DNA from 3 places in the Pantoea sp. SYBGC1 genome. Region 1 is predicted to be linked to each of the others. Evidence: predicted binding sites of a transcription regulator. Region 1 holds the regulator's gene; each other region holds the start of a gene.
The links. Region 1 encodes PurR, which represses purine synthesis genes. Its sites were predicted from a motif close to CANGCAAACGTTTGCNTG; they were not measured.
Positions count from the first base shown of each region.

Region 2: guaD (guanine deaminase) is a predicted target of PurR. The motif match lies at 4,018-4,035, and genes of this name have one in related genera.
Region 3: AC2CF9_RS11880 (NCS2 family permease) is a predicted target of PurR. The motif match lies at 4,846-4,863, and genes of this name have one in related genera.

Region 1 is NZ_JBXUNM010000001.1:340,134-347,280, reverse strand. Features, by position in the region: gene AC2CF9_RS01675 (Grx4 family monothiol glutaredoxin) at 1-180, opposite strand, end outside; gene AC2CF9_RS01670 (C40 family peptidase) at 533-1,321, shown strand; gene purR (HTH-type transcriptional repressor PurR) at 1,619-2,644, shown strand; gene punR (DNA-binding transcriptional activator PunR) at 2,641-3,552, opposite strand; gene punC (purine nucleoside transporter PunC) at 3,661-4,854, shown strand; gene cfa (cyclopropane fatty acyl phospholipid synthase) at 5,127-6,275, shown strand; gene AC2CF9_RS01645 (riboflavin synthase) at 6,310-6,966, opposite strand.
Region 2 is NZ_JBXUNM010000001.1:493,961-501,107, forward strand. Features, by position in the region: gene hpxO (FAD-dependent urate hydroxylase HpxO) at 1-446, shown strand, start outside; gene dcp (peptidyl-dipeptidase Dcp) at 465-2,516, opposite strand; gene guaD (guanine deaminase) at 2,567-3,925, opposite strand; gene ydfG (bifunctional NADP-dependent 3-hydroxy acid dehydrogenase/3-hydroxypropionate dehydrogenase YdfG) at 4,240-4,989, shown strand; gene AC2CF9_RS02315 (YnfA family protein) at 5,031-5,360, opposite strand; gene AC2CF9_RS02320 (DUF1283 family protein) at 5,488-5,823, shown strand; gene AC2CF9_RS02325 (DUF1161 domain-containing protein) at 5,875-6,171, shown strand; gene AC2CF9_RS02330 (MDR family MFS transporter) at 6,216-7,147, opposite strand, start outside.
Region 3 is NZ_JBXUNM010000006.1:38,486-45,632, reverse strand. Features, by position in the region: gene yidC (membrane protein insertase YidC) at 1-279, shown strand, start outside; gene mnmE (tRNA uridine-5-carboxymethylaminomethyl(34) synthesis GTPase MnmE) at 384-1,748, shown strand; gene AC2CF9_RS11890 (malonic semialdehyde reductase) at 1,900-2,490, shown strand; gene AC2CF9_RS11885 (4'-phosphopantetheinyl transferase family protein) at 2,672-3,433, shown strand; gene AC2CF9_RS11880 (NCS2 family permease) at 3,464-4,777, opposite strand; gene yieH (6-phosphogluconate phosphatase) at 4,927-5,604, shown strand; gene AC2CF9_RS11870 (MFS transporter) at 6,266-7,147, opposite strand, start outside.

The sequences.
Region 1 (7,147 bases):
TTCAGCACGGATATCAGGATTCTGCAGGATATCGACATACGCGAAGCGTTCGCCACAGGCAGAGAGCGCCTGAACAGCCTGAGCTGAGAAGCCGCAGCTTGGCAGTTTTGGCGATCCTTTCATATACAGCAGGATCGGGTTTTCTGCGATCTGGCGCTGAATTTTTTCAACAGTACTCATTTTTGCCTTCCTTAATTCTTCACTTCGTGTTTGTTTATTGTAGCGACTTCATCCCGCGACTGAAATCGGGAATTTGCCTCGTTGCGGCATGAATCGCCATGTTTGTTAAGTTTGCCGCCACGGGCGTATGACGAAGTGTGTATTAATACACGATTAGCAATAAATATGCTGCGTTAACCGCCTGAAACCGCTCATTTTTGCTGCACAGCCCTTGTGTTGATGGATTTAATAAAAAAGACCTTACCTTTTGTAAAAAAAGTGGATTAGAATCAATCCGGCGCTGATCGCTGATCAGAATTTTCTAATATTGCCGCGGTCTGCTTCTGCAGCCTGCCGAACCTGTAACCGGACTATGCGTTTACTGATTACGCTTTTCATACTGGCTTTTGCTCAGCTGTTTTTTAACGTGGCCGCTGCTTCACCGCACAAGCCGGTTAACGCCAGCCTGCAGAAAGCGGAGAAAAAGAGTGCGCGCGACGATGAACGCCGCAAACGACGTCCGGTTAAAACCTCGGCTAAAAAAACACGCGTCACGCCCGTACAAAAAGTTAAATCGAAAAAAAGCCTGCACGCAGAACCGCCTGTGACTTCCCGTACCGCCCGTAAAAAAGCGCCCGCCCTCTCTGCCAGCAAAAAATATGGTCATCAGCGTACCAGCCGGAAAACAGCGGCAGCGGAAGAGAGTAATGATGCGCTGACCGGTATCAGGCTCAGCAAATCCCACCGCCTGCGCTATCAGAAGGCGCGTGAAACCGCCATGACTAAACTTATGGGCCAGCTGGGCAAACCTTATCAGTGGGGTGGCACCTCTCCGCTTACCGGATTCGACTGCAGTGGCCTGGTCTGGTACGCCTATAAAGATCTGGTCCGTTTCAAGCTGCCGCGCACGGCCAATGAAATGTATCATCTGCGCGATGCCGCTCCCATCAAGCGCGAAATGCTGGAGAAAGGCGATCTGGTGTTTTTCCGCATCAATAATCGCGGCACAGCCGATCATGTTGGCGTTTATCTGGGTAACGGCAAATTTATTCAGTCGCCGCGTACCGGCAAAGATATCCAGATCAGCGCGCTGGGTGAAGATTACTGGCAGAAGCACTATGTTGGCGCACGCCGCATGATGACGCCTAAAACCATTCGTTAGCAGTTGCGCAACATGCCGCGCGCGTCCCGGCCTGACTACACGCCAGTTGTCGGACTCTAAATATTTTCATCTGACCGCAGGTAAAAATCTCGTTTTATGCCCCTTGCCTTGCTAGAATCGCCGCCTTTCGTTGCGCAACACCTTTTGCGCACGCTGCTGTCATTATCTGTTGCGGTTAATTACTCGCCCTGAATCAGCCATTTTTACGCTGGAATGAGGCAGAAAACCCTGCGCAGACGCAAACGTTTAACACTATACTTATCATAAAGTTGCGATAGGTTTAAGAGGTCCATTTTCATGGCAACAATTAAAGATGTGGCAAAACGCGCTGGCGTATCAACGACCACGGTTTCGCACGTCATCAATAAAACGCGCTTTGTCGCTGAAGAGACGCGTAATGCCGTGTGGGAGGCGATTAAAGCGCTGCACTATTCTCCCAGCGCCGTGGCGCGCAGCCTGAAGGTTAATCACACTAAAACACTGGGGTTGCTGGCAACGTCCAGTGAAGCCCCCTACTTTGCTGAAATCATCGAAGCAATTGAAAATCACTGCTTCGCTCAGGGCTACACGCTGATTCTGGGCAACGCGCACAATGACCTGCAAAAGCAGCGCGCCTATCTGTCGATGATGGCGCAAAAGCGGGTAGATGGCCTGCTGGTGATGTGCTCTGAGTATCCGGACGATCTGCTTCAGATGCTGGAAGAGAATCGCAATATTCCGATGGTGGTCATGGACTGGGGCGCTTCCCGCGGTGATTTTACCGATACCGTGCAGGATAATGCCTTTCAGGGCGGCTACCTGGCCGGTCGTTACCTGATCGAGCGCGGTCATCGCGATATTGGCGCTATCCCGGGCCAGCTGGAGCGCAATACCGGCGGCGGACGGCACGCCGGCTTCCTGCAGGCGATGCAAGAGGCGGGGATCGCGGTGCGTGCGGAGTGGATCGTGCAGGGCGATTTTGAACCTGAGTCGGGTTATCAGGCGATGCAGCAGATCCTGAGCCAGAAGCAGCGTCCTACCGCTGTGTTCTGCGGCGGCGACATCATGGCAATGGGCGCGATCTGCGCCGCCGATGAGATGGGCCTGCGCGTTCCGCAGGATATTTCGGTGATCGGCTATGACAATGTGCGCAACGCCCGCTACTTTACGCCGGCGCTGACGACAGTGCATCAGCCCAAAGCTCAGCTGGGTGAAAAAGCGCTGGAGATGCTGCTGGACCGCATTACCAGTAAACGCGAAGAGCCGCAAACGATTGAAGTTCAGCCCAGCCTGATTGAGCGTCGCTCGGTCGGGGATGGTCCGTTTCGCGACTATCGCCGCTAAGCGCGGCGCTCGCTGAGCCACTCATGATTTAGCGTCTCAGCATCTCCCAGGTATTCCAGCAGCCAGGCCAGCGCCGGCGACGCCCGCTGCCCGGCCCAGCTGACGCAGCAGGGACTCTCCGGAAAAGGCTGCGGCAATATCAGCTCCACCAGCGCGCCGCTATCCAGTAGCGGCCGCGCCAGGTGTCCCGGGATCATCCCTACGCACAGGCCAGCCTGCAGGCAGTCGATTCCGGTTTCCCACTCCGGCACCACCAGCCGGCGCTGATTATCCAGCGTCCACGTCATACGGCGCGGTAGCGCGCGCGACGTATCTTCCAGCACCAGCGACGGCCAGGCGCGCAGCGCCTCTTCGTCAGGATGCGCGCTCTGCGCCAGTGGGTGATCCGGACTGACCACGCAGCGCCAGTTAAGGGCGCCCATATCCTGAAAAGCAAAGCGTCCGCCAACCGGGATCGCCTGCGTGGCACCAATGGCTACGTCAACCCGGCCATCAGCCAGCGCATCCCATACGCCGTTAAACACTTCATAGCTGATGATCAGCTCCATATCGGGAAAGTGGCGATAGAAATCTTTCACCAGCTGGCGCGTGCGCTGCGGCTTGACGATACAATCAACGGCAATAGTGAGCTGGCCGCGCCAGCCGTTGGCCAGCTGCTGACACTGCCGTCGCGTCGCCAGCATTTTTTTGATAACAGAGCGGCCTTCACGCACAAAATGCTCGCCGGCTGGCGTCAGAACCACTTCCCGATGCTGGCGTTCAAACAGCTCCACGGCCAGCCAGCTCTCCAGCTGCCTGATGGTATAGCTGATAGCAGAAGGCACGCGGTGCAGCTCCTGCGCTGCCGCGCTGAAACTGCCGGTGCGGGCGACGGCGTCCGCCACCTCAAGCGCATATTCAGACCACATATTTTTGCCTTCAAAAAATTTAACAGCACTCTGCAAATATTAGCGTTTCACAAAGCTGACTGCACCCTTTTACACTCCTCCGCGTTTCCCTGCCGAATGAGAAAAATAGTGATGTCATCTAAAGGATTTCTGCCCTATCTGGCGCTGCTGAGCATGCTCGGCTTTCTCGCCACGGATATGTATCTGCCCGCATTCAGCGATATGCAGCGTGATTTTGCCACCGCTCCGGGTGTTATCAGCGCCAGCCTGAGCCTGTTTCTGGCGGGCTTTGCCTGTGCGCAGGTGGGCTGGGGACTCCTCTCTGACCGAATTGGCCGCAAACCGGTTTTACTGGCGGGCCTCTCAATATTTGCCCTGAGCTGTCTGGCCATGCTGTGGGCCGACAACGTCTGGCTGATGCTGGCACTGCGCTTTATTCAGGCTGTGGGCGTCTGTGCCGCCGCCGTGAGCTGGCAGGCGCTGGTTATCGATCGCTACCCTAAAGCGCAGGCCAATAAAGTGTTTGCCACTATTATGCCGCTGGTGGCGCTCTCTCCTGCTCTGGCTCCGCTGCTGGGTGCCTGGCTGATGAGTCATTTTCACTGGCGCACTATTTTCCTGGTGCTGACGCTGATTACGCTGGTGCTGCTGGCAGGTACCCTCAGACTTCGTTCGCCGCGTATCTCTCAGGCGGCGCGCGGCGATCAGCCTGGCTGGCTGACGCTGCTCGCTACCCGCGCCTACAGTGGCAATGTGCTGATTTACTCCGCCTGCTCTGCCAGCTTCTTTGCCTGGCTGACGGGCTCCCCCTTTATTCTGGCGGCCGCAGGCTTAACCCCGGCCGATATCGGGCTCAGCTATGTGCCGCAGACGATGGCTTTCCTGATTGGCGGTTTTGGCTGTCGTGCGCTGCTTAATCGCTTTCAGGGCGCGCAGCTGCTGCCGTGGCTGCTGCTGATTTACAGCCTGAGCATTCTGAGCCTCTTTGCCGTTGCGCTGCTTCCCGCGCCGTCGCTCTTTGCCCTGCTGCTGCCTTTTTGCGGGATGGCGCTGGCAAACGGCGCTATCTACCCGATTGTGGTTGCCAGCGCGCTGGCGCCGTTCCCGCACGCCAGCGGTAAAGCAGCCGGTTTACAGAATCTGCTGCAGCTTGGCTTATGCTTCCTTGCCAGCCTGATTGTCTCGGCTGGTTTGCAGCAGGCGCTTTATCACACTACGCTGGTAATGGTAAGTACGGTGGTGCTCGCCTGGATGGGCTTCGCCTGGCAGCGCGCAACAGCAAAATCAGCCGATATCGCCCATCCCTGCGAAGACAACGCATAAGCCGGTCTGGTGCTATTTTGCCAGAGAGCGATCTGCCCGCCGTCCCGCGGCAGGTCGCTGTCTCTTCTGATATTCATAACAAGAACAGCGCTCCCGGTCTTACCGGGACAGCCTCTGCGTGCGGCCAGGCCGCTGCGCATTGCGTGAGTCCGGACTATTCATACCTCTGTTAATGTGGTTTAGCTGCGCACGGCACCACCCTGCGTTCTTTCACAGACCTGATGCAGATCCTTCTGTTTCCCGGGTCCTATTTACAAGGTGATGGAGAAGCTATGAGTTCATCATGTGCAGAAGCAGTCACTCCCGAAGAGAATGCGTGGTTTCGTATTGCCCGGGAGTTACTTGAACAGGCAAATATTCGCGTTAATGGTTCACGACCGTGGGATATTCAGGTTCATCATGCTGACTTTTTTAAGCGCGTGATACAGGAAGGCTCACTGGGTCTGGGCGAAAGTTACATGGATGGGTGGTGGACGTGCGAACGACTGGATATGTTTTTTCAGCGCGCGCTCAGACATCATCTCGATCACCAGCTGCCGCACCACTTCAAAGATACGCTGCGCATCGCCGCTGCACGGCTGACCAATCTGCAATCAAAAAAGCGCGCCTGGCAGGTCGGCAGAGCGCACTACGATTTGGGTAATGACCTGTTCAGCCTGATGCTGGACCCGTATATGCAGTACTCCTGCGGCTACTGGCATCATGCGGACACGCTGGAAGCGGCGCAGGAAGCCAAGCTGGATCTGATCTGCCGTAAACTGCAGCTTGAACCCGGCATGTCTCTGCTGGATATCGGCTGCGGCTGGGGCGGGCTGGCGGAGTTTGCTGCCCGCCGCTACGGTGTCAGCGTATATGGCGTCACTATCTCCCAGGAGCAGCAAAAGATGGCACAGCAGCGCTGCGCCGGGCTGGACGTCACGATACTGCTGCAGGATTATCGCGACCTTGAGCAGCAGTTTGACCGCATCGTTTCCGTCGGGATGTTTGAGCACGTTGGCCCGAAAAATTATGCGACCTATTTCAGTGTGGTTAACCGCAACCTGAAACCCGGCGGCCTCTTTCTGCTGCACACTATCGGGGCGGTAAGAACCGATATGCGGGTAGATCCGTGGATCGATAAATATATTTTCCCGAATGGCTGCCTGCCCTCTGTGCGACAGATAGCGGACGCCAGTGAGCCTTATTTTATTATGGAAGACTGGCACAACTTCGGGACCGATTATGACACCACGCTCATGGCGTGGCATACGCGTTTCCTGGCGGCGTGGCCGCAGCTCTCTGCCCGCTATGATGAGCGTTTTAAGCGTATGTTCAGCTACTATCTCAATGCGTGTGCAGGTGCCTTTCGCGCCCGGGATATTCAGCTGTGGCAGGTGATGTTCAGTCGCGGCTATGAAGGCGGGCTGCGCGTTGCGCGCTAGGTTAAAAAGGCGCGCTGCGCGCCTTTACTGAAGTTTATTCTGCCGGTCCGGCCGGCGCTGTTGCCGCGGCAATCAGGGCGGCTTCACGCTGCGCCATAACGCGCTCAACGGTATCCACAATCGCCTGCGTTTGCGGATCGATTTCGATATTGACCTTATGCCCCAGCTTTTTGCTTCCCAGCGTGGTGCGCTCCAGCGTTTCCGGGATCAGGTGGACGCAGAATTTGGTTTTGGTTACATCGCCGACCGTCAGGCTGATGCCATCAATACCGATATAGCCTTTGCGCAGAATATATTTTATCTGTTCTGCATCCTGCAGTCTGAACCAGACTTCGCGGTTATTTTCCGACTGAATGATTTTGCAGATTTCAGCGGTGGTCATAATATGACCCGACATCAGGTGTCCGCCAATTTCATCGCTGAATTTAGCCGCACGCTCAATATTGACTCTGTCACCCACCTGCAGCGCACCCAGATTGGTAATGCGCAGCGTCTCTTTGATCAGGTCAAAGCTGACCCGATCCTCTTCGATGGCCGTTACGGTCAGGCAGCAGCCGTTGTGCGCCACAGACGCCCCCAGCTCCAGCCCTGGCAGCAGGGCTGCATCAAGACGTACAGTATGAGTGCGAAACAGCTCTTTCTCTTCAATGGCGACGATTTCCGCCACGCCCTGCACAATACCCGTAAACATAACTATCCTCTCCACGCGTTTGTCTTAGCTTATCACAGCCTGCCAGCACAACTTAATTTGCGCATGCGCAATGGTTGCATAAAAGGCAAATAAATTTGTTATCATTATTTGTTCCGCGTGCGGGCTCTGGCTGCATTGAGCGCGCATTCGCCGGGAATAATTTCTCTCTCTTAATTAAACA
Region 2 (7,147 bases), 150 kb from region 1:
TCAGCGGCTATTTCGCCGGCTGGGCCGAACCGGTGCAGCGGCTGATAGCGCAGCTCGATCCGCTCACCACTAACCGGGTCGAGATACACGATACCGAACCCCTTACCCGCTTTGTGCGCGGACGCGTGGCGCTGCTGGGCGATGCAGCCCATAGCACCACCCCCGATATTGGTCAGGGCGGCTGCGCGGCAATGGAAGATGCCGTGGTGCTGGCACAAACGCTGGCGACCCACTCGCTGGGGGTGGAAGATGCGCTGCTGCGCTATCAGGCGCGCCGGCTGGATCGCACCCGCGACCTGGTGCTGAAGGCTCGCAAGCGCTGCGACGTGACGCACGGTAAAGAGCCCGCGCTGACGGCAGCCTGGTATGAAGAGCTAAAAACCGAAAGCGGCGAGCGGGTGCTGGCTGGTATGTGCGACACAATCTGCGGTGGCCCGATGGGGTAGCGCGCCACCGCTTCTGCCCTACTCTGCGCTTAAACCGCGATGGCGCAGCATCGGCTCTGGCGCTGGCGCTTTACCGCGCCAGCTCAGCCAGACGTGCTGCAGATCGCTGCTGTTTCCGCGTGATAAGACCAGCTCCCGGAAGCGCTGCCCGTTTTCCCGCGTCAGGCCGCCCTGTTCAGTGAACGCCTGATAGCCATCGTCAGCCAGCATCTGCGTCCAGATATAGGCGTAATAACCTGCCGCATATCCTCCTCCCCAGATGTGACGAAAATAGCTGGAGCGATAGCGCGGCGGCACCGCTGACAGCGCAATGTTTTCTGCCTGCAGCGCCTGCCGTTCAAAATGTTCCACATCCTGCGGCTTATCGTGCGCGGAGAGGGAGTGCCACTGCAGATCCAGCAGCGCCGCGGCCAGCAGTTCGGTCATGTCATAACCTTTATTAAAGGTGGCGGCCCGCACCATTTTTTCGCGCAGCGCAGCGGGCATCGGCTCCCCGGTTTCCCAGTGGCGCGCATAGCTGGCGAACACCGCCTCATGACTGGCCCAGTGTTCGTTAATCTGCGACGGAAACTCCACAAAATCGCGCGGCGTGGCCGTACCGGAAAGGCTGGCGTAGCGCTGGCTGGCAAACAGGCCGTGCAGCGCATGACCAAATTCGTGGAACAGCGTGATAACGTCATCCCAGCTCAGCAGCGCCGGCTGGCCAGGCTGCGGTTTGGTATAGTTGCAGACGTTGTAGATCACCGGTTTCTGATCCAGCAGCGCAGACTGGTCGACAAAGTTGCCCATCCATGCCCCGCCGCTTTTATTATCACGGGCGAAAAAGTCGGTATAAAACAGCGCCAGCGGCGTCTCATCGGCGTCGAAAATCTCATAGACGCAGACATCCGGATGATAGACCGGCAGATCGTGGCGCTGGCTGAACCGGATGCCGTAAAGCTGCGTGGCGGCCCAGAATGCGCCGCGCTCCAGCACGCTATCCAGCGCGAACCAGGGACGAATAGCGTCTTCATCAAAGTCATATTTCGCCTGGCGCACCTGCTCGGCGTAAAAGTTCCAGTCCCAGGCGCGCAGGTCAAATCTCTGCTGCTGCTCAGCCATCAGCTGTTCTATCTCTGCGGCCTCGCGCCCGGCGCGCTCGCAGGCTGCCGGCACAATATTACGCATAAAGTCCAGCGCGGCCTCCGGCGTTTTCGCCATCTGATCCTGCAAATTCCACGCCGCATAGCTGCTATAGCCCAGCAGCGCGGCCTGCTCCGCCCGCAGCTGCGCCATACGCGAAACCAGCGGCCGCGTATCGTTTGCATCGTTACGCTCACAGCGCTTCAGCGCCTGCTCAAACAGCGCTTCCCGCGTGGCGCGGATGGTTAACCGGCTCAGCGCTGGCTGCTGCGTGGTGTTTTGCAGCGGGATCAGCCACTGATTATCCAGACCGCGTGCGACCGCAGCGGCACGCGCCTGCTCCAGCGCTGCATCGTCGAGTCCCGCCAGCGCCTCCGGGCTGCTGACGGTGTAGGCGGCTGACTGCGTCGCCGCCAGCAGCCGGTTGCCAAAGCGGGTGCTGAGGCCTGCCAGCTCCTGATTGATATCGCGCAGCCGCTGTTTTTCATCCTCACTCAGGCTGGCGCCGGCCAGCTGAAACGCCTGCCGGGTAACTTCCGTCAGCCGCACCGCCTCTGCGTCCGGGCAGGCGGTGCTGCGCTGCTGCCAGACCGCCTCCAGCCGGGCGAAGAGCGTGCTGTTAAGGTAGATCTCATCGTGCAGCGCCGCCAGGGCGGGCGTGATGATCTCTTCCACCTCCTGCAGGCGCGGCGACGTATTCGCTGCCGTCATGGCTGAAAAGACCTGCCATACCCGGCTCAGTAAGAGGCCGCTGCGCTCCAGCGCTTCAAAGGTATTAGCAAAGTCCGGTGGCGCCGGGTTTGCGATAATCGCGGCGACTTCGCGGCGCTTCTCTTCGATGCCCGCTTCCAGCGCCGGCAGAAAATCGTCTTCGCTTATCTGATCGAACGGCGGCGCCTGATACGGCAGCGTGCTGGCGCTAAAAAAGGGATTGGCGGATCGGTTCATTATCGCTCCTGATAATCAGCAACGCCGCAATAGCCTGCGGCAGAGAGCCTTTATCCTGGCACGCCGGGGTGCGGGCAACAACCCGGCGTGCTACCCGCCGTCTCTTTTTGCCACACCGGCTGGCCATTTACCCAGGTCTGCGCAATGTTGCGATCGTCACCCAGCGTCATCAGAACAAACAGCTGCTCGAAGATATCTTTACTGTTGCCATGACGCAGCTGCTGCAGCGGCGATACGGCCGGATCCAGCACCACAAAATCCGCCTCTTTGCCGGGCGTGAAATTGCCAATTTTATCGTCGAGATCCAGCGCCTGCGCCCCGCCCAGCGTGGCGCGATAAAGCGCTTCGCAGGCGGTCAGCTTATAGTGCTGCAGCTGCCCGACTTTATACGCCTCGCCCAGCGTCTGCAGCAGGTTAAAAGTGGTGCCAGCGCCGACGTCGGTGCCGATCCCCATGCGCACGTTCTCCTGCCAGCAGCGTTTGAGATCAAACAGCCCGCTGCCCAGAAACAGATTTGAAGTAGGACAAAACGCGATGGCTGAACCGGTGTCGTGCAGGCACTGCCACTCATGATCCTGCAGATACAGGCAGTGGGCAAATACGCTGCGTGCGCCAGTGAGCTGATAGTGGTGATAGACATCAAGATAGCCGTTGCGCTCGGGAAAAAGCTCTCTGACCCACGCCACCTCCTGCGGATTTTCACTCAGGTGCGTATGCAGCCAGGTATCGGGAAACTCTCTCCGCAGCTGACGCACCCGTTCCAGCAGCTGTGGCGAAGAGGTCGGCGCAAAGCGTGGCGTCAGCGCATAGCCAAGACGGCCGCGCCGGTGCCAGCGCGCTATCAGTGCCCGCGTCTGCTGATAGCTCGTTTCGGGGGTTTCAGTCAGGTAGTCCGGCGCGTTGCGGTCCATCATCACTTTACCGGCAATGAGTCGCATGCTGAGCCGCTCCGCCGCGCTGAAGAGCGCGTCAACCGACTGCGGATGCACTGTGCCAAACACCAGTGCGGTAGTGGTACCGTTAGCCAGCAGCTGCTGCAGGAAAAAACCGGACATCTTAGCCGCATGGGTTGCACAGTGATACTGCTGCTCAACCGGAAAGGTATAGTTATTCAGCCAGGTCAGCAGCTGTTCGCCAAACGCGCCCATCATTTCCGTCTGCGGATAGTGAATATGGGTATCGATAAACCCCGGCACAATCAGCTTGCCGCGCAGATCCGTGACCCGCCGGCTATCCACCCGCGCCGCCGCACTGCTCCAGCTTTCCAGGCTGACAATTTTTCCTGCACGCAGCGTGAGCAGACCATCAGCGAGATAGCGTGCGGCGTCACTCAGCGCCTCTGGCTGATCCACCGTGCGGGTAAAATCAAAAAAACTGGCGCGCAGCAGCGTCTCGTTGTCAGCATTCATAACTCATCCTCTCAGTAAGATAAGATGAATGTGCAAAAGACGTGCCAGGAACGGTTTATTTATCTGCTAAATCATAAGGTTAGCCTGAAAGAGAGGCAACCGAATGCGCAACCGATTACGCGTATCTGCGCCGGCGTTAAGATTTAATGGCGACCGCTCACGCTGCCCCATGATGCATCAGCGCGGTGCGCCCCTGCACCCGGTTAACGCATTCCGGCGACGGAGCGTTTGCCGGTCGCTTTTTTTCAGCAGGCGAAGAATGATGGTGATATGGTTAAACGCGGACTACCTGAAAACAGTTAAGGAACAGTGAGATGATTATTTTTGTTACCGGTGCCACTGCAGGGTTTGGTGAAAGTATTACCCGTCGCTTCATTGCCACAGGCCATAAAGTAATCGCCAGCGGGCGGCGCGCCGAACGACTGCAGGCGCTGAAGGATGAGCTGGGTGAAAACCTCTATACCGTTCAGCTCGATGTGCGTAATCGTGCCGTTATCGAGGAGGTCATCGCTGCGCTGCCGGCAGAGTGGCGCAACATTGATGTACTGGTCAACAACGCCGGCCTGGCGCTGGGCACTGAGCCAGCCCACAAAGCCAGCGTTGATGACTGGGAAAACATGATCGACACCAATACCAAAGGCCTGGTTTTCATGACCCGGGCGCTGCTGCCTGCCATGGTAGAGCGCAACGTCGGGCATATTGTCAATATCGGGTCTATTGCCGGAAGCTGGCCCTATGCGGGCGGCAACGTCTATGGTGCAACCAAAGCGTTTGTGCGCCAGTTCAGCCTGAATCTGCGTACCGATCTCCACGGCACCGCGCTGCGCGTAACCGATATCGAGCCGGGTCTGGTCGGCGGAACGGAGTTTTCTAATGTGCGCTTTAAAGGCGATGACGATCGCGCTGGCGCGGTGTATGAAGGCACAACGGCGCTGACGGCAGAGGATGTTACCGAGGCCGTTTACTGGGTAACCACGCTGCCAGCGCACGTCAATATCAACACGCTGGAGATTATGCCGGTCAGCCAGACCACCGCCGGGCTGAAGGTGCATAAAGACGCGTAATCGCGTGTGACAACGTCACCTGATAGTACCGGGTGACGCTGTTACGCTTTTCCCCAGCCGGTGACAATAATCAGCATCCCGCATAGCGCTATCAGCGCGCCCGCCCAGTCCCATGCGCTCAGCCGCACCCCATCCACCACGCGCAGCCAGATCAGAGCCGTAAACACATAGACACCACCATACGCCGCGTACACCCGCCCGCTCGCCGCCGGATGCAGCGTGAGCAGCCAGACAAACAGCGCCAGACTCGCCGCAGCCGGCAACAGCAGCCAGGCGCTCATCCCTTTACGCAGCCAGAGCCAGGGCAAGAAACAGCCCGCAATCTCTGCGACAGCCGTAATGAAAAATAATAGTGCGGTCTTGATCAGCATAATCCTGCTCTCTGTTCCCTCAACGCGCTGCACACCGCTGGTGAGCAGCAAAAGCAGGATGATATACTAGCCGCTGTTACGGCAACAGCCTTGCCCGGCTGACCGGGTCTGACTAAAGGACAACATCATGAAACACTATGCTTCCGTTCTGTTTACGGCGCTGCTGACGGCCAGCGTGCTGCTCAGTGCTCCCTTTGCCACTGCCCGCACCGATCGTCTGATCGTGGAAGATGGCAATAGCGCGGCCAGCAATGAAGCCGCCCGCCAGAGTAAAGAGCAGTGGAACGACACGCGTAATCTGCGCAGCAAGATTAATACCCGGACAGAGAAAGAGTTCGACAAAGCGGACCGCGCGTTTGATACCCGCGACGCCTGCGACAAGAGCTACAACGTGAATGCTTACTGGGAAGAGAATACCCTGCGCTGCCTCGACCGCCGCACTGGTCGTCCGGTCGCGCCGTAACGCGGCGCTGCTGCTATAGTGTTCAGAGAAACAGTCAACAAGGAGTTTGCGATGAAAAAGGGTTCTCTGGTACTGCTGCTGGGTGTGATGACGCTGCCGCTGATGGCTCAGGCCTCCTGCGACAGCGTTCGCGCCGATATCAGTAAAAAAATTGTCAGTAATGGCGTGGCGGAGTCAGATTTTACGCTGGATATCGTGCCGAACGATCAGGCCGAGCAGGCGGGTGGTCAGGTGGTCGGCCACTGTGAAAACGATACGCAAAAAATTGTTTATAAAAAGAATATGCGGGATGCGGAGGGTAGCGCACCTGACGGCGCCGGCAGCTCTCAGGATATGTCAGCGCAGTAACCTGCAACCGGGGCAGCCGCCGCTGCTGCCCCGCTTCTTCTCGTCTATTCCATCTCCGGTCGCTGACGCGGCATAAGCCAGGCGATCCATACCGTCAGCAGCGCGATCAGCAAAGCCACGATAAATACCCAGTGCAGCGATGCGGCAATCTGGGTCGTCCAGAGCTGCAGTTCTGCAACCGGCAGCGCCTCACGGCTCTCCGGCGACATAATTTTTTGCATCGGGTCCTCCGCCTGCGGCAGCCGCTGCGCCAGATTGATGTTTAAAACCGCCCCCATCAGTGCGGTTCCCAGCGCTGAACCAAGCATCCGGCTGAACATAATAGAGGCGGTACAGATACCGCGGATCTCATACTGCGCATGGTTCTGCACGGAGACCAGAAACGTGGTGCTGGTCATGCCCATGCCGGTGCCGATAACAAAGGCCGTAAAGCCCGCCTGCAGCACGGAACTTTCCGCGTGGAGCAGCAGCAGCAGCACGCTGCCGGCGATCAGTAACAGTGCGCCAAGCTGAGCGGTAAAGCGATAGGAGGTCACAAGCATCAGGCGACCGCTGAGCGTACTGGCAATCGGCCAGCCAATGGACATCATCGCCAGCGCGCTGCCCGCCTGCAGCGGCGTACCGCCGGTAATTCCCTGGATCCAGGTGGGCAGAAACGCGCTAATGCCCATCATGGTGGCGCCGATAATCAGATTACCGGCGTTGCCTGCCACAATCAGACGGCTGCGCCACAGCGCAAGCGGGAAAAGCGGTGCCGCCGTCTGCTGTTCGTGCCGTTTGAGACGCCAGCCTGCCACGCCTGCCAGCAGCAGAAACGGCAGCAGCCAGTAGCCGAGCGCTTCCGCCTGCAGCAGCGCCACCAGCAGCGCAGTGACGCTGATCATCAGCCAGCAGCTGCCGGTAATATTCAGCGCACCCGCTGCGGAGACCGGGCGGGCGGGCAGGAAACGCGCCAGCAGCAGCATGGAGATCAGCC
Region 3 (7,147 bases), on a different contig from region 1:
GACCTCTCTGCACAGGACCCGTACTACATTCTGCCGGTGCTGATGGGTATCACCATGTTCTTCATCCAGAAGATGTCACCGACCACCGTGACCGATCCGATGCAGCAGAAGATCATGACCTACATGCCGGTAATCTTTACCGTCTTCTTCCTGTGGTTCCCGGCAGGTCTGGTGCTGTACTACATCGTCAGCAACCTGGTCACCATTCTCCAGCAGCAGCTGATTTACCGCGGCCTGGAAAAACGGGGCCTGCACAGCCGCGATAAGAAGAAAGCGTAACCTTCAGCCCGGCTGAGCAACAGGTATAATCAAGGGGCGGCATTTATGTCGCCCTGTTTTTTTTCTATTTTTCAGCCCGGCACAGCGCGGGCAAGAGGACGATCATGAGCCACAGCGATACTATCGTTGCGCAGGCAACCCCACCGGGCCGCGGCGGCGTCGGTATACTGCGTATCTCAGGCACCCGGGCAGCAGATGTTGCGCAGGCGCTGCTGGGTAAACTGCCAAAGCCGCGCTATGCCGATTATCTGCCCTTTACCGATGCAGATGGCAGCGTGCTGGATCAGGGCATTGCGCTGTGGTTTCCGGGTCCGAACTCCTTTACCGGCGAAGATGTGCTGGAGCTGCAGGGGCACGGCGGACCAGTTATACTGGACCTGCTGCTGAAACGTATTGTCGCCCTGCCCGGCCTGCGTATTGCGCAGCCAGGTGAGTTTTCTGAGCGCGCGTTTCTGAATGACAAGCTCGATCTGGCGCAGGCTGAGGCGATTGCCGATCTGATTGATGCCAGCTCGGAACAGGCGGCGCGCTCGGCAGTGAACTCGCTGCAGGGCGTGTTTTCACAGCGCGTAAATGCGCTGGTGGAGGCGCTGACCCACCTGCGCATCTATGTCGAGGCCGCTATCGATTTCCCGGATGAGGAGATCGACTTTCTTTCCGACGGTAAGATTGAAGCGCAGCTTAATGCGGTGATCGGCGACCTGAATGGCGTACGCGCCGAAGCGCGTCAGGGCAGCCTGCTGCGTGAGGGCATGAAGGTAGTGATTGCCGGACGCCCGAATGCAGGTAAGTCGAGCCTGCTGAATGCGCTGGCGGGACGCGAAGCGGCTATCGTCACCGACATTGCCGGCACCACGCGCGATGTCCTGCGCGAACATATCCATATTGATGGAATGCCGCTGCATATCATCGATACCGCCGGACTGCGCGAAGCCAGTGATGAAGTCGAGCGCATTGGCATCGAGCGCGCCTGGCAGGAGATTGAACAGGCCGATCGGGTGCTGTTTATGGTCGATGGCACCACAACGGACGCCACTGAAGCGGCGGCTATCTGGCCCGACTTTGTGGCGCGCTTACCGGCGGCGCTGCCCATTACCGTGGTGCGTAACAAAGCGGATATGACCGGTGAGACGCTGGGACTGAGTGAGATGAACGGTCATGCTCTGATCCGCCTGTCAGCCCGGACCGGCGACGGCGTGGAAACGCTGCGCGATCATCTGAAGCAGAGCATGGGCTTTGCCGGCAACATAGAAGGCGGATTCCTTGCGCGCCGCCGCCACTTGCAGGCGCTGGAGAGCGCCGCCACGCATCTGCAGCAGGGGAAAGCGCAGCTGCTGGGCGCGTGGGCGGGTGAGCTGCTTGCGGAAGAGCTGCGGCTGGCACAGCAGGCGCTGAGCGAAATTACCGGCGAGTTTACCTCTGACGATCTGCTGGGCCGTATCTTCTCCAGCTTCTGTATCGGGAAATAAGCGCGTACCGCTCTTTGCCAGTCAATCATACATCTTTGTTATTTGGCTCCCTTTCTCCTTTACAGTATAACGATAGAGGCTGCGTTAAGCGCAGCCTCTATTATTCATGCTAAAAATCGGGCCTGCACCGCAGCCTGAACAGGAGAGAAACATGAGTACACCGCTCGACAGCGCGGCGCTTGATGCGCTGTTTACTGACGCCCGCACCCACAGCCACTGGCAGGATAAGCCGGTTTCACAGGCGCTGCTGCAGGAGCTTTATACCCTGACGGCTCTGGGCCCGACCTCCGCTAACTGTTCACCAGGCCGCTTTGTATTTGTGACCTCCGCGGAGGGCAAAGCCCGGCTGAAACCTGCCCTCTCCTCAGGCAACGTGGATAAAACCATGTCGGCGCCGGTAACGGTGATTGTCGCGTGGGATCCGGAGTTTTTTGAGCAGCTGCCAAAACTGTTTCCGTTTGGTGACGCGCGCAACTGGTTTACCAGCAGCCCGGAGCTGACGAAAGAGACCGCGTTTCGTAACAGCAGCCTGCAGGCAGGCTACCTTATCCTCGCTGCGCGTTCGCTCGGTCTGGATGCCGGTCCGATGTCCGGCTTTGATCCCGCCAAAGTCAATGCCGCTTTCTTCAGCGAAAGCAAATGGCAGGTGAACATGCTGATCAATCTTGGCTACGGCGACGCAGGTAAACTGCATCCGCGCCTGACGCGACTCGGTTTTGATGAAGCCACCACCTTTGCCTGAAAGCTGGCAACCAGTCTGCGCTCTGCCGGTCGAGCCGGCAGAGTCTCTTTTCCGCCTTATCCCGCGCTGATTTTCAGTCTTATCTGAATTTATCGCTCTGCCGGGAAAGCCGGATGCAAACACCTAAGAAAATTCTTACAATGCCGCTGATGATTATTCGCCCATTTTCACGGAGCGACAGATGGCTGGTCATTTTGTGCGCTGGACAGGCACCACACCCCTGCCGGTAACGGTTTCACGCATCACTCAGGATGTACTGGATAACGCTGCCCGTCTGCCCGATCGGCGGCGCGCGCGTTTTCTTGCTGCCCGCGAACTGCTGGCGCAGCTGATGCTGCGGATCTACGGAATCGATCGGCTGCCACCGCTGAGCGTCAGCAGCAGCGGACGCCCCTGCTTTGCCGATCCGAACCTGCCTGACTTCAGCATCTCCTACACAGGCCATATCATTGGCGTACTGCTGGCGGAAGAAGGCGGACGTGCCGGACTGGATATGGAGATTGTCCGCGCGCACAGCCGGCAGACGCAGGAAGCGCTGATGCAGGAACTCTCCTCTGGTGAAAAGGCGTGGATCAATGCACAGCAGGATTTTATGGAGGCGGCCACGCAAATCTGGACGCTACGTCAGAGCGTGCTCAAGCTGACCGGTGAAGCGGATCGGGGCCTCTCTTCGCTGCGTCTGCATCCGGCATCAGGCCGGTTGCGCTCCACGCTATTTCCCGATATTCAGGCGGTCTGTGACGCCGAGCCGACGCTGGTCTGGTCATGCGCACTTTCACCCGGAACCGGGCATCTGCGACTTTGGGAGATTGACGCGCAGCAGCAGTGGGTTGCGCTGCGGGATATTGAAATGAATAAGCCAAACCTGGATCCACATACGCTGCGCCTGACCAGTCTGCCCGGCGAACGCATAGCCGGGCAGCAGGAGATGCGGCAGCTTTGAATCGGGTGGCCGCACAGGCCACCTGAAGCGTCAGTGCGCGTCGATAAACGCGATTTTCAGTGCAAACAGCAGCGCAACCACCACCACGCAGGGGCTGATTTCACGCCAGCGTCCGGTGCCCAGCTTCATCACGCAGTAGGCGATAAAGCCCAGCGCGATCCCTTCTGTAATTGAGAAACTAAACGGCATCATCGCCGCGGTGACAAAGGCCGGCACCGCTTCGGTGAGATCGTCCCAGCGTACGCGCGACAGCGATGCCGTCATCAGTACTCCGACATAGATCAGCGCGCCCGCCGCCGCATAGCCCGGCACCATCGCCGCCAGCGGCGACAGAAATATTGCCAGCAGGAACAGCAGCCCGGTGATGACCGCCATCAGCCCGGTGCGGCCACCAATGGCAACGCCTGACGAACTCTCAATATAGGCCGTCACCGATGACGTCCCCGCCAGCGCACCCGTGACGGAGCTGATGCTGTCCACATACAGCGCCTGCTTCATACGGGGAAAGGTGCCCTTTTCATCGGTCAGACCCGCTTTATCCGTTACGCCAATCAGCGTACCGGAGGAGTCAAACAGATTGACCAGCATAAAGGAGAAGATCACGCCTGCCATGCCGATATTGAATGCGCCTTTGATATCCACCGCGCCCGCCACCGCAGAGATTGACGGCGGTGGCGCAAAGAAACCGGTAAACCTGACATCTCCCAGCGCAAGCCCGATGCTGGTCGTGACCACAATTGAGACCAGCACCGCCGCGTGAATATTACGCGATGCCAGAATGGCAATAATGAAGAAGCCGAGCGCGCCCAGCAGAACACTGTGCGACGTCAGATCGCCGACGGCCACCAGCGTCTCCGCGTTTGGCACAATAATGCCGGCATTTTTCAGCCCCATCATTGCGATAAACAGGCCGATACCGGCGGTGATCCCGGTGCGCAGGCAGAGCGGTATATTAGCTATCATCCAGTAGCGCACGCGCAGCAGCGTCAGGATCAGCAGCCCCAGCGCGCCCCAGAAAATGGCGCCCATCCCTATCTGCCAGGAGTAACCCATTGCCCCCACCACCACAAACGCAAAAAAGGCGTTCAGGCCCATCGCAGGTGCCAGCGCAACCGGCAGATTCGCTATCAGCCCCATCAGAATGCTGCCAAAGGCGGCAATCAGACAGGTAGTGACAAACACCGCCTGGGTATCCATACCGGCAGCGCCGAGGATTTGCGGGTTAACAAAGACGATGTAAACCATCGTCAGAAAAGTGGTGAACCCGGCAATCACTTCGGTGCGTATCGTGGTTCCGTGTTCCTGCAGTTTAAATATGCGCTGCAGCAGGCCCTGAGTCTTCATTTTGCTGTTCCGCTGAAAAATTTATCGCCGCGTATCCTATAGGCTTTATTCCGGTAAAACACGGAATTTTCGCAACCGGTTGCCTGCTGCTGCCTGTGGCAATCCAGGCTAGAGTAAAAGCTGAAGCGTTATCAGAAGGATAGTGGGCGATGACAGTGGAGTGTGTGTTCTTTGATTGTGACGGCACGCTGGTTGACAGCGAAATGCTCTGCACGCAGGGCTATGTGAATACGTTTGCCCGCTACGGCATCACGCTGTCGCTGCAGCAGATGTTTGAGCGGTATAAAGGCGTAAAGCTTTACGACATTATTCGCGACATCAGCGAAGAGTATCATCAGGCGCTGCCGGTAGCAGAGGTGGAGCACGCCTATCGCATTGAAGTCGCGCGCCTGTTTGAGCAGGAGCTGCAGCCGATCGGCGGTGCGCCGGAGCTGGTGGCGCGGATCCGCGTTCCGGTGTGCGTGGTCTCTAACGGACCGGTAAAGAAAATGCAGCATTCGCTGGGTCTTACCGGCATGCTGCCGTGGTTTACCGATCGCCTGTACAGCGGTTATGACATTCAGGCATGGAAACCCGATCCGCAGCTGATGTTCCACGCCGCAGAGCAGATGCAGGTGCCGATTGAACGCTGCATTCTGGTGGATGATTCCGAAGCGGGCGTTCGCGCCGGCATTGCGGCAGGCATTCCGGTGTTTTACTACTGCGCCGATGCGCATAATCCCGCAATCGATCATCCGCTGGTAACGCGTTTTGATGACATGGCGCAGCTGCCTGCGCTGTGGCAGGCGCGCGGCTGGACGCTGCTATCAACCGGCGAGGTTCTGTAGGGGGCGCATTTATGCGCCCCGGGCGTAAGGCGGCAACATCGCCTGACGCCAGGGCGGCATGAATGCCGCCCCTACGGATGCCCCTGCAATATTCTGTAGGGGGCGCATTTATGCGCCCCTCGCATACGGCGGACGGCATCGCCTGATATCAGGGCGGCATGAATGCCGCCCCTACGGATGCCCCTGCAATGTTCTGTAGGAGGCGCATTTATGCGCCCCTGATATACGGCGGCGGCATCGGCTGACACCAGGGCGGCATGAATGCCGCCCCTACGAATGCCCTGCAATATTCTGTAGGGGGCGCATTTATGCGCCCCTGGTGTGCGGCGGACGGCATCGCCTGATATCAGGGCGGCATTAATGCCGCCCCTACGGATGCCCCTGCAATGTTCTGTAGGGGGCGCATTTATGCGCCCCTGATATACGGCGGCGGCATCGGCTGACATCAGGGCGGCATGAATGCCGCCCCTGCAATGCCCCTGGAGAAGTTCTGTAGGGGCGCATTTATGCGCCCCAGATATACGGCGGCGGCATCGCCTGATACCAGGGCGGCATTAATGCCGCCCCTACGGATGCCCTGCAATATTCTGTAGGGGGCGCATTTATGCGCCCCGGGCGTGACGATTGCGTCTGAGGCTGCCCTTGGCATGCGCGCAGGCTATCAGCCTATCGCGCCCAGCGAATCTTCATTGCTTTGCTTTTTAGGCAGCAGAAACAGCGTGGCGAAAATATCCAGCAGATAAATCAGCGCCAGCAGCGTAATAGCGGCGGTGAAGGAAATCTGCGTAGCCAGCGCGCCAATTACCAGCGGACCAAAACCGCCGACGCCGCGCCCGAGGTTAAACAGCACATTTTGCGCGGTAGCACGCGCCTGCGGCGGGAACGTATCGGAGATCAGCGCGCCATAGCCGCCAATCATGCCGTTAACAAACATGCCCATGATGGCGCCGGTAAACAGCATTACCGTCGGATCGCGCAGCTGCGCATAGACCACCACCATCACCACGGCACCGAACTGGTACAGCAGAAAGATTTTCCAGCGGGCGAAGCGATCGGCCAGTACGCCAAACAGCCAGATACCCAGGGTCATGCCCACTACCGTCACCGCGGTCCACAGCCCCGATTTTGTCAGGCTGAAACCAAAGCTGGAGGAGAGATAGCTCGGCATCCAGATCATCAGACCGTAATAGCCAAAGTTCTGTACCGAACAGAGGATAAAAATACCCAGGCTCGCTTTACGGGTGGCGTGGTCAGCAAACAGCAGCTTTATGCGGGCGGTAAACGAGAGGGCCGGTACGTTTTTCACCTCTCTTGTAAAGCTCTCCGGCTCACCCATACTGCGCCGCAGCACGAATGAGAGCAGTGCCGGCAGCATACCCACCAGAAACATGCCGCGCCAGCCAATCACGCTGAGCAGCGGCGGCGTAATAAAGGCGGCCAGCAGCACGCCGAGCTGCCAGCCGATGCCGACCCAGGCCGACGCCCGGTTGCGCTTCTCCTGCGGCCAGGCTTCGGCAATCAGCGCCATACCGATACCAAACTC